2 regions of the Eubacterium sp. 1001713B170207_170306_E7 genome follow, and region 2 is predicted to be linked to the other one. Evidence: riboswitches for the same ligand, from Rfam matches in the RefSeq annotation. Region 2 holds a riboswitch; the other holds the start of a gene.
The links. A riboswitch is a leader RNA that binds a small molecule or an ion and turns the genes downstream of it on or off. The one in region 2 is predicted to bind molybdenum cofactor.

Region 1: linked by a shared signal. The riboswitch ahead of I2B62_RS08310 (ABC transporter substrate-binding protein) and the one ahead of I2B62_RS15980 (formate/nitrite transporter family protein) in region 2 are both predicted to bind molybdenum cofactor.

The regions. Positions count from the first base shown of each region.
Region 1 is NZ_JADMVE010000003.1:62,843-70,953, forward strand. It holds gene I2B62_RS08295 (XdhC/CoxI family protein) at 1-765, opposite strand, end outside; gene I2B62_RS08300 (ABC transporter ATP-binding protein) at 780-1,556, opposite strand; gene I2B62_RS08305 (iron ABC transporter permease) at 1,556-2,593, opposite strand; gene I2B62_RS08310 (ABC transporter substrate-binding protein) at 2,628-3,665, opposite strand; molybdenum cofactor riboswitch at 3,656-3,791, opposite strand; gene I2B62_RS08315 (exopolyphosphatase) at 3,909-4,820, opposite strand; gene gpmA (2,3-diphosphoglycerate-dependent phosphoglycerate mutase) at 5,062-5,805, shown strand; gene I2B62_RS08325 (ATP-binding protein) at 5,979-7,283, shown strand; gene I2B62_RS08330 (nitroreductase family protein) at 7,319-7,876, shown strand; gene I2B62_RS08335 (isoprenylcysteine carboxylmethyltransferase family protein) at 7,936-8,111, opposite strand, start outside.
Region 2 is NZ_JADMVE010000006.1:265,972-274,082, forward strand. It holds gene I2B62_RS15960 (cyclopropane-fatty-acyl-phospholipid synthase family protein) at 297-1,463, shown strand; gene I2B62_RS15965 (KUP/HAK/KT family potassium transporter) at 1,579-3,579, opposite strand; gene I2B62_RS15970 (hypothetical protein) at 3,760-4,737, opposite strand; gene I2B62_RS15975 (PadR family transcriptional regulator) at 4,734-5,075, opposite strand; molybdenum cofactor riboswitch at 5,248-5,371, shown strand; gene I2B62_RS15980 (formate/nitrite transporter family protein) at 5,775-6,554, shown strand; gene I2B62_RS15985 (flavoprotein) at 6,701-7,237, shown strand; gene I2B62_RS15990 (class I SAM-dependent methyltransferase) at 7,376-8,111, shown strand, end outside.

The DNA of each region.
Region 1 (8,111 bases), on a different contig from region 2:
TCGCTTATATTTGACAGCGAGCATTTCAGCAACGATCGAAATGGCAATTTCCTCAGGTGTTTCTCCGCCAATATCCATGCCAATGGGGGCATAGACGGCTTCCAGTTGGTCGTTGCTAAAGCCTTCTGATCGAAGCTTTTCATAGACCGCCGCGATTTTTTTACGGCTGCCGATCATCCCGAGATAGGCGGCCTTTTTAGTTAAAGCTGCCGCCAGAGCCTCTTTATCGAAACGGTGTCCATAGGTAGTAATGACGATAAATGCACCTGCCGGAACGGGCAGCGACATAACGCCCTCGTAAAATTCTGTGACCGGGACATAGGTATCCGCCAAAGCGATCGCCTCGCCGATCTGGTCTTCACCGCGGGTATCAACCAGGGTGATATCAAATCCGGCCAGGCGAGCTGTTTTCATCAGGGCGGTGCCCACATGGCCAGCGCCGCAGAGCAGCAGACGCGGCCTTGGGTTTTCAACCTCGATAAATACAGAGAAGTCGCCACCGCAGACCATACCATTTTCGCTGTTCAGAACATAATCCTTAACGGCGTTTTCACCATAGCGGATACATGCCTGAGCGTCCTGTATGGCCAGCAGCTCCGAACTGCCGCCGCCAATGGTGCCAATGCTGTTGCCGTCAGCAGTTACCAGCATTTTGCCGCTTTTTCTTGGAACTGCGCCGTCTGCACGGATAATGGTTATTATCGCGTAGGGACGTCCGGCTTCCTCCAACTTAAGCTGTTCTTCCAGTAATTTCTTTGGATTCATGGTAAACCTCCATTTTATAGTTTTGGTGCAAAGCAGACTCGGCGGCCGACAGAGGTGATATCCTCAAGCCGAAGGTCTATGCCGTAAAGATGATTGAGAAAGGGCTCTGTCAATACCTCCCTGCAATCACCAAAGGTAAAGGTACCGTCCCGTTCCAGGACAGCCAGCTGGTCGCCCAGAAGCAGGGCATGGTCGGGATTGTGTGTGGTCAGCGCGATACCATAGCCCTGAGAAGCCATTGAGCGGATGGTCTTGAGCACTTGAATCTGATTGCCGTAGTCCAGATGAGCGGTGGGCTCATCCATCAGGATAAAGGCAGGCTTTTGGGCCAGGGCACGCGCAATGCTGACCTGCTGGCGTTCGCCGCCGCTGATTTCATTGTAGGGCTTATCCTTGAGAGCCACAATGCCCATTTTTTCCAAAGCAGCCATGGCAGCGTCAAAATGGACTTGTTTTGGCCGTTCAAAGGTACCGATATGCGGGGCACAGCCCGTCACCACATAGTCCAGAACGGAGTAGGAAAAAGTAGGAACAATGATCTGCGGAACATAGCCAATAATTTTTGCAACCTCCCGATGGGAAAGGCGATCCATATTTTTTCCATCAATTAAAATATTTCCCTTCAAGGGCTTAAAAAGCCCGGCAATACAGTTGAGAAGCGTCGTCTTTCCCGCACCGTTTGGCCCGAGGATAGAGATCACCCGGCCTGAAGAAAGGGTAAAGCCAATATTTTTCAACAACGGAGCAGAATCAGAATAAGAAAAAGACAGGTTTTCAATTTGTATTTTCATCAGCTCACCTTTGCTTTCTGCCGGTATAAAAGCCAGGCAAAGAAGGGGGCACCGATGAGGCCTGTCAAAACAGAAAGCGGTATTTCCAGAGAGGTAGCTGTGCGGGCAATGGTGTCGATGAGAAGCAGGAAAATACTGCCCATCAGCATGGTTACTGGAAGGGATTTGATATGGTCAGAGCCTGCCAGCATCCTTGCAAGATGTGGCATAATCAGCCCGATCCAGGCAATGGTTCCGCTGATGCAGACCGCGCTGGCAGTCAACAGGCTGGCGATTAGAATAATGATCCATCGGATTTTTTTTACATTGACACCAAGGCTCTGCGCTTCAATATCACCAAAAGAAAGAATATTGATCCGAAAGGAGAGACTCAGCAAAATAAAAGCACCAATCGCAAAAACGGGCAGTACAGAAAGAATTTCATTAACCTTTATGGCAGCCAGACTGCCCATCTGCCAGAAAACAATGGCGGCAAGGTCTGTGTCGTTTTCGGAGGTAAATTTCATAAGCCCAAGAATCGAATCCATAAAGCCACTGGTGATGATACCGGCCAGCACTAAAACAAGGTTGGACTGGTTGCGCAGAAGCTTGGGAAAGGTCATGGTCATGAGCATGGCGATGATGCCGAAAGCAAAGGCAGACACCTGACGCGCAAGCATGCCGCCGCCCAGCAGGATTGCCAGCGCAGCGCCTACACAGGCACCTTTGGACACACCAAGTAAATCCGGCGATACCAGTGGGTTTTTGAAAATGCCCTGATAAACGGCGCCGCAAAGTGAAAGCACCGCACCGATGCTGACCGCGGCAATGACACGGGGCAGCCGAATGACAAAAAAGACGTTTTCCATGGCCAGATTCCCGGGCTCGCCCGTGATTTTGGTCTGGAGGGCATGAAGCATATCCTGGGGGTTTACCGTGTAGCGCCCTACGCAGCAGGCAATAACCATGAGCAAGAGCAATATGGCGGTTAATACAAAAATGAGATGTCGATGTTTTGTGTTCTTCATAGTGGATAAAATGAAAGGGCCGGCAGGCATTCATTGAGCCTGCCAGCCCGCAAGTCCTCAGCGCTTATTGAAGCCCAAGCTGTTCCTTGGTAAAGCTTTTGCCATAGACCATCTGATAGAAGGCATCGACATCCTTCATAAAATCATCAGAACTATAAAGATCGCCGTGAAGGTTATTTGCTGCCCAGCAGACACCGAGAACAGAGGAGGCCGTCGGGTAATCCCACGGTTCCAGTGCAGACGGAAAAACATAAACGGCTTTGTCCTGAACAGCCTTAATACTGCTCCAGGCCGGATCATTCAGAATATCATCCACTTTATATTTGGCGTAGGAAGGTATCCAGATGATATCTGGATTCCAGCCAACGATCTGCTCAATGCTGACATCGGCAAATTCGCCCTTCTTATCCAGACCGCTGACTGCGTTGCTTCCGCCGGCTTTTTCGATAATATAGGTCTGAATCATGGCATCAGGGGCGACGGTCAACTGGCTGGTACCGCCTAAGAACAGGATAGACGGCTTTTCAGAAGCCGAGCCTACCTTCTTGTTGACATCGGTGATTTTATCATTAATAAAAGAAGTGATTTCTTCGGCGCGGTTGTCTTCTCCCAATGCCTTACCGACGATTTTTAAGGAATTTGTGACGGTATCAAAGCTTTCGTCGTTAGGAAGTGCAACGATGGCCGGAACATTTACTTCGGCGAACTGGTCAGCTTGACCGGCAAAACGTTCAGGCAGAATCGCAAGGTCTGCACCTAACTCCATAACCGTCTCCATATTGATATCCTTACTCTTGCCGATCTGTGGAAGATCATCGTATCCGTCAATAACCTGCTCATACAGGCCCCGGGCCATGTCCTTGTTGCCAAAGCCGGCGATATACTTGCCGCCGCCAATGACAACTGCGGTGTTTAAGGATGGGTTATGTGTCCCAACGACCTTGGTCGCCGGCGCAGGAAGGGTGACCTCTCGCCCGATGGCGTCTGTGACTTTGATTTCACCAGAGGTTTTATCGGCCGATGTATCCTGCTTCGGGCTGCAGGCAGTCACGCTTAAAATTAATGTAAGGGCCAGAATCATACATAACAGTTTTTTTCTCATTTTTTCCTCCTTTTCAAGTACGGAAGGCACAGTCGTTTCCAGCAGTACCCTATTGTGGTAAAACCGTGAACAGATGATTTTGGGAAGCCTGTTTTTAGGACAATACCATCAGAGACTTTTCATAAATTCATTATAGCACGGTTTGATAACGTTTTAAAGGAGAAAAACAACAGGATGAATGAATAGAAAATAAAACCCCGCTTTCACTGAGGAGAGTGGGGTTTTGTGGATAGTCCGTTTTTACTAAGGATTTACAAGTTCGTCCAATAATTTGGGAAGCTTTTCTTGAATTTCTTCATCCTTAAACTGGCAGGTACCGACAGCCTTGTGACCGCCGCCGCCATATTTAAGCATTAAGCTGCCAACGTCAATACAGGAGGTCCGGTTTAAGACTGAGTAACCAACGGCTACCGAGCAGCCCAGCCCCCCCTTACCGCTGACAATCCAGGCTGAGATGTTCTGTTCTGGGTACATACTGTAAATAAGAAAGCGATTCCCGGTATAAATCGGGTCTACACCACGCAGGTCGGAGATAATGACATCACCTTCGGTATGGGTATATTTTTCAATCATTTTCTTAAATTTGGCAGTTTGTTCAAAATAAATTTCGATACGTTCCTGAACATCCGGAAGATTCAAAATCTCATTTGTGGACATGGTCCGGCAGGCGTCGATCAGCTTTTCCATCAGCTGATAGTTGGAGATGGTAAAATTGCGCCAGCGTCCCAGACCTGTTCTGGGATCCATCAGAAAACCGATTAATATCCAGCCTTCTGGGTTTTGAATTTCATCAATGGTTAAATTGCCAGAATCCACTTTATCGACAGCGGCCAGCATTTCGTTGAAATGTGAAAAACGTTCCTCTCCGCCGTAGTATTCGTAAATAATTCTCGCACAGGATGGTGTGATACGGCTTTCGCCTTTATATTTTCCAGTGAGCTGATTACGCTCAAATTCGCTGGAATGGTGGTCAAACCATAGGCCACAGCCCTCTACAAAGGGGACGTTTGCCAGACAGTCATCTTCGTTAACCTCTACCAGACCATCCTGCAAGTCTTTAGGATGGGCGAATTTCCAATGATCAATGATTCCGGCTTCCTTGAGCAGCGCGCCGCAGACAAGGCCGTCGAAGTCAGAACGGGTAATTAATCTCATAATGTTTGCTCTCCCTTTTTTAGATATTATAATCATCAAAACAGATGGTTTATTGCCTGTATGACAATTATAGTTGATAACAGCAAGGACTTCAACTTGATTCTAAAGTAAAATTTAGATAAAGATGGGAATGAATCCTTGTTGTGAAAAGTATGGGTACAAAAAAGAACCGTTTTTGAAAAATATGCAATTTCCAGAGATTTTTGGGTATGAATACTTAAAAGAACAGGAGATGATAAAGATGAAGCTTGTACTTTTAAGACATGGTGAAAGTGAATGGAACCGACTGAACCTGTTTACAGGGTGGACGGATGTAATTTTATCGAATAAAGGGATCAAAGAAGCCGCTGACGCGGGAAATATGCTCAAAGGAAAGGGCTATGATTTTGATATCTGCTATACCTCTTTTTTGAAGAGGGCTGTGGATACCTTAAATGTGGTTCTGGATACAATGGATCGGGCATGGCTGCCGGTTATTAAGGACTGGAAGCTTAACGAACGCCATTATGGTGCGTTACAGGGGCTTAATAAGGCAGAAACGGCTGAAAAATACGGAGAGGAACAGGTCAAAATTTGGCGGCGTTCCTTTGATGTCCGTCCTCCAGAGCTGGAGCCGGAGGACCCGAGAAATCCACAGTTGCAGGAACAGTACCGAAATGTGGAGAAAAGTGAGCTGCCCCTGGCAGAAAGCCTTAAGGATACCATTGCCCGTGTGATCCCATATTATGAAAAAGTGATTAAGAAGGATATGCAGGAGGGCAGACGTGTTCTGCTGGTTGCGCACGGCAACTCGATCCGGGCTCTGGTTAAGTATTTTGAAGGACTGTCAGAGGATGAGATCATGGGCGTCAACATTCCAACGGGTATTCCTCTGGTTTATGAATTTGACGATGACTTTAATATGACAGACCACTATTATCTGGGGGATCAGTCCATCATTGAAACACGGATGAAGAAAGTAGCCGAGCAGGGTAAGGCAAAATAAAGAAAAACGGCGATACCATTCGCCGTTTTTTTGATGGATTAAAGCGATGCTGTTTTTAACAGGATATAAACAGCATCGTCATTTTAAGGACTGGTTGAACTCAGTGAGGGGTCAACTTTGCATCTTGTGTCTTTTTCCGATATAATAGTAGCAAAAGTGGGGAGGAAACAGATATGAATGCATTCAGTTTATGGAAAATCATTATCACTGCGCCATTCGGCATTGTTTATTTCCTGCTTTTATCAAATTGGCGTTTTTCAAGAACAAAAACTTTTCTGATTACCGGAGCTGGAATTCTTGCGGTAATCATTCTTGATATCTTATTGGAACTCAGGCTTCCTGAAAGCATAAGCGATCTGGAATTTCGACTGCTTCACATTGTGATCGCCATTGGTTTTAATATACTTCTGTCACGCTATAATGATGCGAGAACCTTTTTCTCATTTCTTATGTCCTGTAGCTTTGTGGCCATTCAGGATTTGTTTTGCGGGATTTTGGCATCATATTTGCCCGATGTCGCCGGAGAGCTTCTGAGCCAGGTGGTGGTATTCTTTATACTGGCGCTGGTTATTATAAGGTTTATCCGGAAACCACTCCTCGAGACATTGGAGCAGTTGCAAACCGGCTGGATACGTTTATCGCTGATTCCGATCTGTCTGCTGCTTTCATTTTTAAACATAGCTTCTTATCCGGCACCGCTAAATGAGCGCCCTGAGAGTATTCCGGCGGCCATTGGTCTTTGTGTTGCCATTGTTTTATACAATGGAACAATCTATACAATCCTTAAGCAGCAGAGCAGCTATTTTGAGAGCACAAGGGAGCTTTCCTCCATGCAGCTTCAGATGACATCATTGAAAAAGCATATGCAGGCCATTGCCGAGAGCGAGGAGAATCTTAGGATTTTCCAGCATGATCTTCGCCATCTTACCACCGCGCTAACCGCGTGTATTAAGACACACAGTGATGATGAGGCGCTGGCTATTTTAGCCTCCATGAACAATACCATTGAAAAGATAAGCCGGCCAGCAGTCTGTTATTGCGAGGATGAGGTGTTGAACGCAGTGCTGTCAGTTTATGGACAGATGGCTGAAAATGTGGGCATAACAGTTAGCATAAGGGTTAATCTTCCTGAAAAACTGTCCATCAGCGTAGAAGAGCTGTCGCTGGTTTTTGCCAATGGTATCGAAAATGCCATCAATGCCTGTAATCAGATGAACAGCGCCGACGCGCGCAGAATCTCAGTTGTATGTTCACGTGTGGGGTCACAGCTGTTTATTGAAATTACCAATACTTACACAGGCGAGATTATGTTTAATGCTGAAACCGGATATCCGGAAACCATAGTGAAAGACCACGGCTTTGGAACACAGAGCATCTCGATTTTTGCCAGACGATACGGTGGTTTGCTGAGGTATAAAGCGGAGGATGGTATGTTTTCAATGCGGCTTATTTTGCCGGTTTGTGAGGATAAAAGCTGAATAATGCTTTAGTCAATTATTAAAAGGGGTAAATAATGAAGAAAAACGAAACATTACAGACAATTTTAAAGCGGAGAAGTATCCGAAGCTACCTGGCAGATCCGGTTGATGAGGAGACGCTTAAGGACATTCTTGAAGCCGGGATGTATGCACCCAATGCGGGAGGCCAGAGCTGGCACTTCACCGTGATTCAAAACAAAAAAATGCTCAACCGGATGAGTAAGCTGGCAAAGGAAACGGCCAGACAGCTTGGCGGCCACCTGGCAGATTTAGGAAATGATCCTGATTTTAATTGCCTTTATGGTGCGCCTGCCCTGATTGTGGTATCAAGCTCTGAGGAAAATGTGGGCTTGGACTATGACTGCTCTGCCGCCATGGAAAATATGCTTCTGGCCGCAGAGTCATTGGAAATCGGAAGCTGCTGGATTTATTTTGTTTTATTGGCCTTTTTCTCACAGGAGGGTGTGCTGCTGAAAAAAGAGCTAAAGATACCTGAGGGATATAAACCATCTACCGCAGCGGTTTTTGGGCATAAAGCTGAGGCAGCCGAGCCGGCAGCCCGCAAACAAGATTTAGTCACCTGGATTTTTTGAATTGTTGATAAAGCCTGCATGCAGACACATTTGCGATGGCCTGCCTGCAGGCTTTATGCTTACCAGATATAAGGGATCAAGCGGTATTTTACCTGGCGGGCATAGCTTGAATAGCCAGGAAAAGAAGCCATCAAGGATTGATCCTCATAATAAGTCCGGAGGATGAGAAGAAGAATAATTAAAGCGGACATAATGCCTGTGGCCCATCCGAAAATCATCGCGACTGTGACGGCCC
Region 2 (8,111 bases):
TTTGATTCATTCCTTTTTATTTTTATTATAGCATACCAGCGGGCAGCCGGGAAAAGGGATACGGATAAAAAATAGTCTCCTTAAAAAAAGAATCCGTTTTCAGCGAAAAAAATAACGTTTTTAAATATAAATACAAACTATAAATAACGTTTAAAAGCGTATAGAATGGGTAAATACCATTAAGATATGTTAGTTTGACAATACTTCTTAAAGGGGTGTACAATCTATAAAGTAAAGCTCTACCGCGCCGGGCTTTTGGCGGCGCGTTTGAGTCTGATGTGATAAGGAGAATGAACATGAAGCTTGAAGATAACCTGATGATTCAATTTTTAAAGAAGTTTGATGAAAACCCGTTTCTGATTAAAATAAACGGCAAGGAAGTTTTATTGGGCGAGGGCGAGCCGACCTTTGTGGTTCGGTTCAATAAGAGCCTGGACATCAAGGAGCTCAGGCGCAGTACCTCGCTGGCGCTGGGCGAGGCCTACATGCGAGGCGATATCGAAGTGGAAGGCGACCTCTTTCAGGCCCTCGACCAGCTTCTGGGACAGATAGGAAAATTTTCCCTGGATCAATCGGCCTTAAAAAAGCTGATCTTCACCTCGAATTCCAAAAAGAACCAAAAGGATGAGGTATCCTCCCACTACGATATCGGCAATGATTTTTACAGGCTCTGGCTGGACGATACCCTGAGCTACTCCTGCGGTTATTTTAAAAACCCGGACGATACCCTTTATGACGCCCAGGTCAATAAGGTCGATTATATCCTGGAAAAGCTGTATCTGAAAGAAGGGATGAGCCTTCTGGATATTGGCTGCGGCTGGGGATTTCTGCTCATCGAGGCGGCTAAGAAATACGGGATCAACGGCGTGGGCATTACCCTGAGCCAGGAACAGTATAATAAATTCAGCCAGCGCATTGTGGAGGAAGGCCTGGAGGGCCAGCTGACAGCAGAGCTGATGGATTACCGAGATCTGCCCAAATATGGAAAGACCTTTGACCGCATTGTCAGCGTGGGCATGGTCGAGCATGTGGGCAGAGACAATTACAACCTCTTTTTATCCTGCGCAGATAAGGTTTTAAACCCCAAGGGACTGTTTCTGCTGCACTATATCAGCGCATTGGAGGAACACCCTGGAGACCCCTGGATTAAGAAATACATTTTTCCGGGCGGCATGGTTCCCTCGCTCCGGGAAATGATCAGCCTGGCCGCGACGCACCGTTTCTACGTCATTGATGTGGAGAGCCTGAGACGGCATTACACCAAAACCCTGCTCTGCTGGGACGCAAATTTCAGAGCGCATCTTGACGAGGTGCGCGAGATGTTCGACGATGAATTTGTCCGGATGTGGGACTTGTACCTCTGCTCCTGCGCGGCGACCTTCCACAACGGCATCATTGACCTGAGCCAGATTCTGATGACCAAGGGCGTGAACAACGACCTGCCCATGACCCGGTGGTACTGAAAAAAGAGAACCTGATCAAGGTGGCAGGCAGAAAAACGCTATGCAAAAGCTTTTGCATAGCGTTTTTTTATGGAGTGTCCTGATTGACAGCGTACAGGTAAAACAATAAGCCCAGTCACGCGTCAACCCGCTTTAGAGGATTGGATCCCTTCAGCTTAATAAAGAGCGGCACATACTCCACGATCACCGAGGTGTTTTCCAGGCCATACCATTGTACCGGGGAGCCGGCAATACGCCGGATCGCGTATTTCAGAGAAACCGCGGCCCAGTCTGAAGGAGGGATATCACTTTCAGGCACCAGCATCTTGCGCAGAATGCAGAACCGGAAATCGCCCACCGTGCTGTTGTCGCCGATGGAGTACCGGCGCTGCTGGGGCGGCAGCTCCTGGCTGGCAATCAGGTCGCTGACAATCTGACGCAGGTAGACATTGATGCGCTGGTCCACCTTAAAGCCCAGGTGCAGCTTTACCCTGAACAGGTAATCTGTGCCAAAGCTCTCGACAGCATATTCGCGGGTATAGGGCTCATCGCTGACGCTGACACTGACAAACCAGTAGGCTCTGGCCCGTTTTGTCTTTTTGTCAAAAACAGAGTACAGGATGTCGCGGTCGATGGTATCCCCCTGGGTTTCATTCACCAGGTAGACCAGATTATCCGATATAGTGGTGAGCCTTTTATCCATATGCACGTCTCTGAACATGCCGATATAGTCTGAAATATGCAGCTTTAAGGCCTGGGAACGCTCAATATCTGTGCCGCGGTGCCAGACAGCCATAATGGCAAAGAGGAGCGTGGCAATGAGCAGCGCCACATAACCCCCGCTTTCAAATTTTGAAAGGCTTGAGAGAAAAAAGATGCCCTCCAGCCCGCCGAAAAAGATGAGGAAGATAAAGGGGAGGATTTTCAGACCCTTCAGACAGCGAAGATACATGAACAGCAGCAGCGTTGTCATGAGCATGGTCAGGGTTATGGCCAGCCCATAGGCCGATTCCAGACGCGCGCTGGAACGAAAATAGAGGATGACACCGCTGCAGGCCAGCCACATAATCAGGTTGACTAATGGAATATAGAGCTGGCCTTTGGTTTCCGAAGGATAAGTGATGCGCATATGCGGCATGAGATCAAGGCGGATCGCCTCAGATACCAGTGTAAAGGTACCGGTGATCAAGGCCTGAGAAGCAATGACCGCCGCCAGAGTACTCAAAAGCACACCGAAAATACGGATATTGTCCGGGAGCATCTGGAAAAAAGGGTTGAGGTCTGTCAGAGCGCTCAGGGCAGTATTGTTTTTGTTGGCCATGAGCCAGGCGCCCTGACCCAGATAATTCAGAATCAGGCAGACCTTAACAAAAGGCCAGCTGGCATAGACATTGCCCCGGCCCACGTGGCCGATATCTGAGTAGAGCGCCTCGGCGCCAGTGGTAGCCAGGAAAACGCTGCCGAGGATCATCACCCCTGCCCGGTTGTCTGGACTGAACAGGATGGCGGCGCCTCTGAGCGGGTTAAAGGCTCTTAAAATTTCCCAGTTGCCCGCCATGCTGACAATACCTGAAATGGCCAGAAAAAGAAACCAGACGGTCATCACCGGGCCGAAGGATTTACCGATGGACTTGGTACCGGCCCGCTGGACAAAGAACAGAACCGCTATAATGGCAAGGGTAATCATGACAATACGGCTCTGCCCGTCCCCCAGAAAGCAGTAGACAAAGGGCAGGCTTCTAAGACCCTCGATGGCAGTGGTAACCGTAACGGCCGGGGTGAGAATGCCGTCGGCCAGGAGCGCGGCACCGCCTACCATGGCGGGAATGATGAGCCAGGCCTTGTATTTTTTGATCAGGCTGTACAGTGAAAAAATACCGCCCTCACCGTGATTATCAGCCCTGAGCGCGATCATGACATACTTGATGGTGGTAAGAAGGGTAACGGTCCAGATGACCAGGGATAAAGCCCCCAGAATCAGGTTGTCGTCAAGGGTGTTCAGGCCGCCGTTTCCGGCGATGATGGATTTCATAACGTACATCGGGGAGGTGCCGATGTCTCCGTAGACAACGCCGAGGGCCACAATGGCAGCGCCCAGGCTGACGGGAATTTCTGACGATTTTTTTAATGGTCTCATATTGATTCTCTGCTTTTCCTTCGGATATATTAAAAGATCACCTCTCTGCTGAAAAACACAGACAAAGGTTTCAAATACTTATACCCCTTTATCGGAAAAGTTATATAATTTTAACAGAAATTTATGAAAAGTTATGAAAAAAGCAGGACCGGCGGATTCTACCGGTCCTGCTGTCAGTTCTCAGCGGTCATACCAGAAGCCCTTGAACAGGGTGACGCCCATATCAAGGAGAAGGCAAAAAAGAATGACTGCCATAAAGAACAGGTTAAAATAGGTTAAAATGCCTGTGACTACCCCGTTTGACAAGCTGGGAGAAGCCTCAGTGATAAAAGCACTGTTTAAAATTTGTTGGCTGGATAGAAGGACTAAGGTCAGAGCTGCGCTCAGAATATCAGTGACAACGGTGACGATTGCCAGCCTCTTAGTGTACCGGCCTTCGTAGAGCTTAAAACTCTCCCTCGCAATACCGAGGATGGTGAGAGCAACAAAGATATACCACAGCTGGTGAATGAGGTCTACGTTAAACACAGGGATAAAGGGCTGGCCCTCGCCGAATTTTACACAGATAATCTGAGGTGCGGCCAGAAAAATGACGCAGAAGATCACGGAAAAAACAATCCCCACAATGGGCTCACCCTTTGGGATGACGGATTTCTTTTCAGGAACCGGCGGCAGGCTGTCAAGGTCGTTGCCGCCAAAGGTGAGGGCGACGTTTTTTCGTTCAAAGGCTGCAAAAATAAAGGTAACCGCGCCAAAGGCAGCGATGAGTCCGGTGACCAGTGTGCCGAGCCATGAGAAGAGGGTGATATACAGAGCCTCGTGGCTGTCCTGGAAGAATGAGATGAATCCGGAAAGCACAAGCCCAAAGGCCACAGAGGCTAAAACAATACCGGTGACCATTTTATACTGGCTGTAATAGGCAGGGCCGATCAGGTGGTCGCGTCCCTCCGGCATGTATTTCGCCGCGAGCTCAGACGGTGTTCCCAGCTCTGTGAGAACCACCCGGACATCACGGTCTTCAGGCTTCAGGCCATCGCACCGGGCCTCCAGCATATCCTCAATGAGCGAATGCAGCTCTTTATCAATATCACTTCGGAGCCTGGCGGGCAGCCGCCTTGTCACCGCGTAAACATAGCGGTCGATCAGTTCATTTTTCATTTTGCGTCCTCCTCAAAAATTTGGTTAATGCTGTTGACGGTTTTGTCCCAATGCCGTTTTAACTGCTGGCAGATCTCATTACCAAATTCGGTGGTCTGGTAATATTTTCGCGGCTTCGGCCCGTCTGTCTGCCAGGAGCTCACGAGAAGCTCCTGGCTTTCGAGGCGTCTGAGCAGGGGATAAAGGGTATTGGCTTCCGCCACGATTCCCTTTTCGTTGAGCGTGTTTACGAGACTGTAACCGTACATCGGGGCTTTTAGCTGGCTCAGCACGCAGAGCACCAGCGTTCCGCGGCGCAGCTCTGAAACCATGCTTGATAAAACACTGTCCTTATCCAATGGTGTTCCTCCTCAATTTGCTGTTAATCACATTATAGTGTGTTATACACAGTATGTCAATAGTACACAGTATTTTATTTGAAAGCGTCTGAAAGAAAATACTGGACTTCGCAAGGGAAATGTTTTATAATAAGGGTAACTTTCTTTCAGCTTATCTGAAAGAAGTAAACAAATAAATAACCGCATTCGAGTCCGAAGGCCTAAAGGAAGTGAAGCCCCCATGGCCGGGGACCGATGAGTATATCTGGAAACGGATATGCTTTCCGTGTTTGAGAAGAGTGCAGATGATTCCTGAAAATTTTTAGGGGCATACTTCGACACGGGTGAAGTATGCCCTTTTTTAGTGGGTTTTTAGAAAACGGTTATTTCCGATGAGCTCCTGCTGCTTTTTGTCGTTTAGACAGAGAGCGCTAAGCTATATAATCTACCAAGTCAAACGGCCGTCGCATCCTCGGCGGCCCTTTGAACCTTTTGCTGAATGGGCAGGACCATGCGGTTCTGCTTTTTGTGTTTTAAAATATAAGTTTGTTTGATAATTAACTTACGAAAAGTTCTCGAAAAGTAACAATAGAGTAATTTATTGCTGATTTTTAACGCATAAAATATAAAAAATAGGTTAAAAAGAGTAAAAATTTACATTTTAATAAAACTTAAAGTTATGATATAATTTTAAAATAAAATATTCAGGAGGTGTGTGAAATGAATGGTTTTCTTTCTCCGGCGGAGATTGGAGAAGTATGGGTTGGGAATAGTGTAAAAAAAGCGTCCCTATCCATCGGTAAAATGCTGGTTCTCGGCATTTTTGCAGGTATTTTTATCGGCTTTGGCGCCCACGGCTTTTTACTGGCGACAGGAATAGGCAAAGGTGCTTTAGGTGAGGCCATGATCGCTAAGCTGGTGGGGGCTTCGGTTTTCCCGGCAGGTTTGATGATGGTTATTCTATGCGGGGCAGAGCTGTTTACAGGCAACAATTTAATGACGCTGGCCCTGATGGATAAAAAAATCACCGTCAAGGGACTTCTGACAAACTGGGTGGTTGTCTATATCGGCAACTTAATCGGTTCGATCCTGCTGGCCTTTGTGCTGGCCAAAAGCGGCCTTTATGCTGACGCTGTTCTGGACAAGGCGCTGGCTGTTGCGCAGGCAAAGGTCGGGATGTCTTTTTCGGCAGCGCTCATCCGTGGGATTCTATGTAATATTTTAGTTGTTTTAGCGTGCTGGATGCAGGCAGGATCAAAGGACATGATCGGTAAAATCTTTGCGATCTGGTTCCCCATTATGCTTTTCGTCTTTTCGGGCTTTGAGCATAGTGTGGCCAATATGACCTATATTCCGCTTGGTATTTTCTTAGGCGCGGACGTCAGCTGGGGACAGATGTTTTTGAATAATCTGCTGCCGGTTACGCTCGGCAACATTATCGGCGGCGCCATCATTGTACCCTGTGTCTACTATTATGCGTATCTCCGCAAAAAATCGTGAAACTAAAGATGGAATGAGAATTATAGCAGAGCACCCTTTCGGTTATGAGGGTGCTTTTTTATGTAAGCCTGCGGGTGTATTATACCTTTTGAACCGCTTATGCTATAATAAATAATAAAATTCAGATGCTTACAGGAGAAATGAAAATGTTAAATGGAAGAAACATAACCATTGGGATTACGGCCTGTACTCCGGTTGACCAGATTCCCGGGCTGATCCGTATGCTGCGGGATGAAAAAGCAGAGGTAAAGGTCATGCTGACCCCGAATGCCCTTCACTTTATTACCCCGCTTCCACTGCGGCGTGCATCAGGAAATCCGGTTGAAATCGACCAGTTTGAAGAGCCAAAGGTATGGGACCCTGGCCACAGAACCTCCGATCAGTCCGATTTGCTGCTGATCGCTCCAGCCTCTGCAAACACCATTGGCAAGGCGGCCAACGGCATTGCCGATAACCTGCTGACCACGACCATTTTATCCACCACGGGACCCATTGTATTTGCCAACAACATTAACCCAATGATGTATGGCAAGCCCAGCGTACAGCGGAACATTCAGACGCTGAAGGACGACGGCTGTATTTTTGTCGAAAATGAAGCGGGCAAAGCGCCCAACCGCATGCCATCCAATGAGCGGATTTTTCAGACGGTTGCTAAAGCGTTGGAAAGAATGACAGAAGTTTAAAGAGAATGAAAAAATAGGGTAAAAAATTGTTTTCAGGGGAAACCTTCTGGACAATCCTGAAAAAACGCGATAGAATGAAGTGGTAATTGTTTTCAGAATAAGCTGTGCTTATCGTGAAAAACAGGGAAATGTGGTGAAATGATGAACGGATTATTGAATTGGGCAGCGCTTTCAGAGTTAAGCCGTCCGGCCGCCAAGGCCGGGCCCATGGACAGCGATCCCGCTAAAATGTGGGGCGCTGCCGCTCAAATGTACAATAAAATGGCTCAGCTGGAAAGAGAGTATACCCAAAATCAGCTGGACGCCATGATCATTACAAAGGATGACACTGTCTTAGATGTCGGCTGTGGACCAGGCCGTCTCTCGGTGCCAGCCGCCGCGATGGCAAAAAGCGTCACGAGCTTGGATGTGGCCCCACAGATGCTGGCAAAATGCCAGGAAAACGCCGACGCTGCCGGTGCTTCAAATCTGACCACCCGGCTTTTAAACTGGGATGATGTAAAGCCTGGTGAGAATATCGAAAAACACGATGTCGTCATCGCGTCGCGCACAACGGCGCTGGCAGATCTCATAAAGCTGAACGCACTGGCAGACAAGTATGTCTTTATCCTCTGCTGGACAAAAAGTCCCAGCCTGAAGGAGGTGCATGACGCTCTGTTTTATGGGGTGGATGATGCGCTGAGGCCAATGCCTCCGATGAACCGTCTGCTCGGATACAATGTGAATTTCAATTTACTCTACGATATGGGTGTAAACCCAAGCGTTAAAGTGGTCACCGATGGCTTCCACTGTGATTACGAGAACCGCGAAGCCGCCTATGATGACTTGAGAACCCTGCACCCGGTACCCCGGGACCGGGAAGAAATTTTCAGGA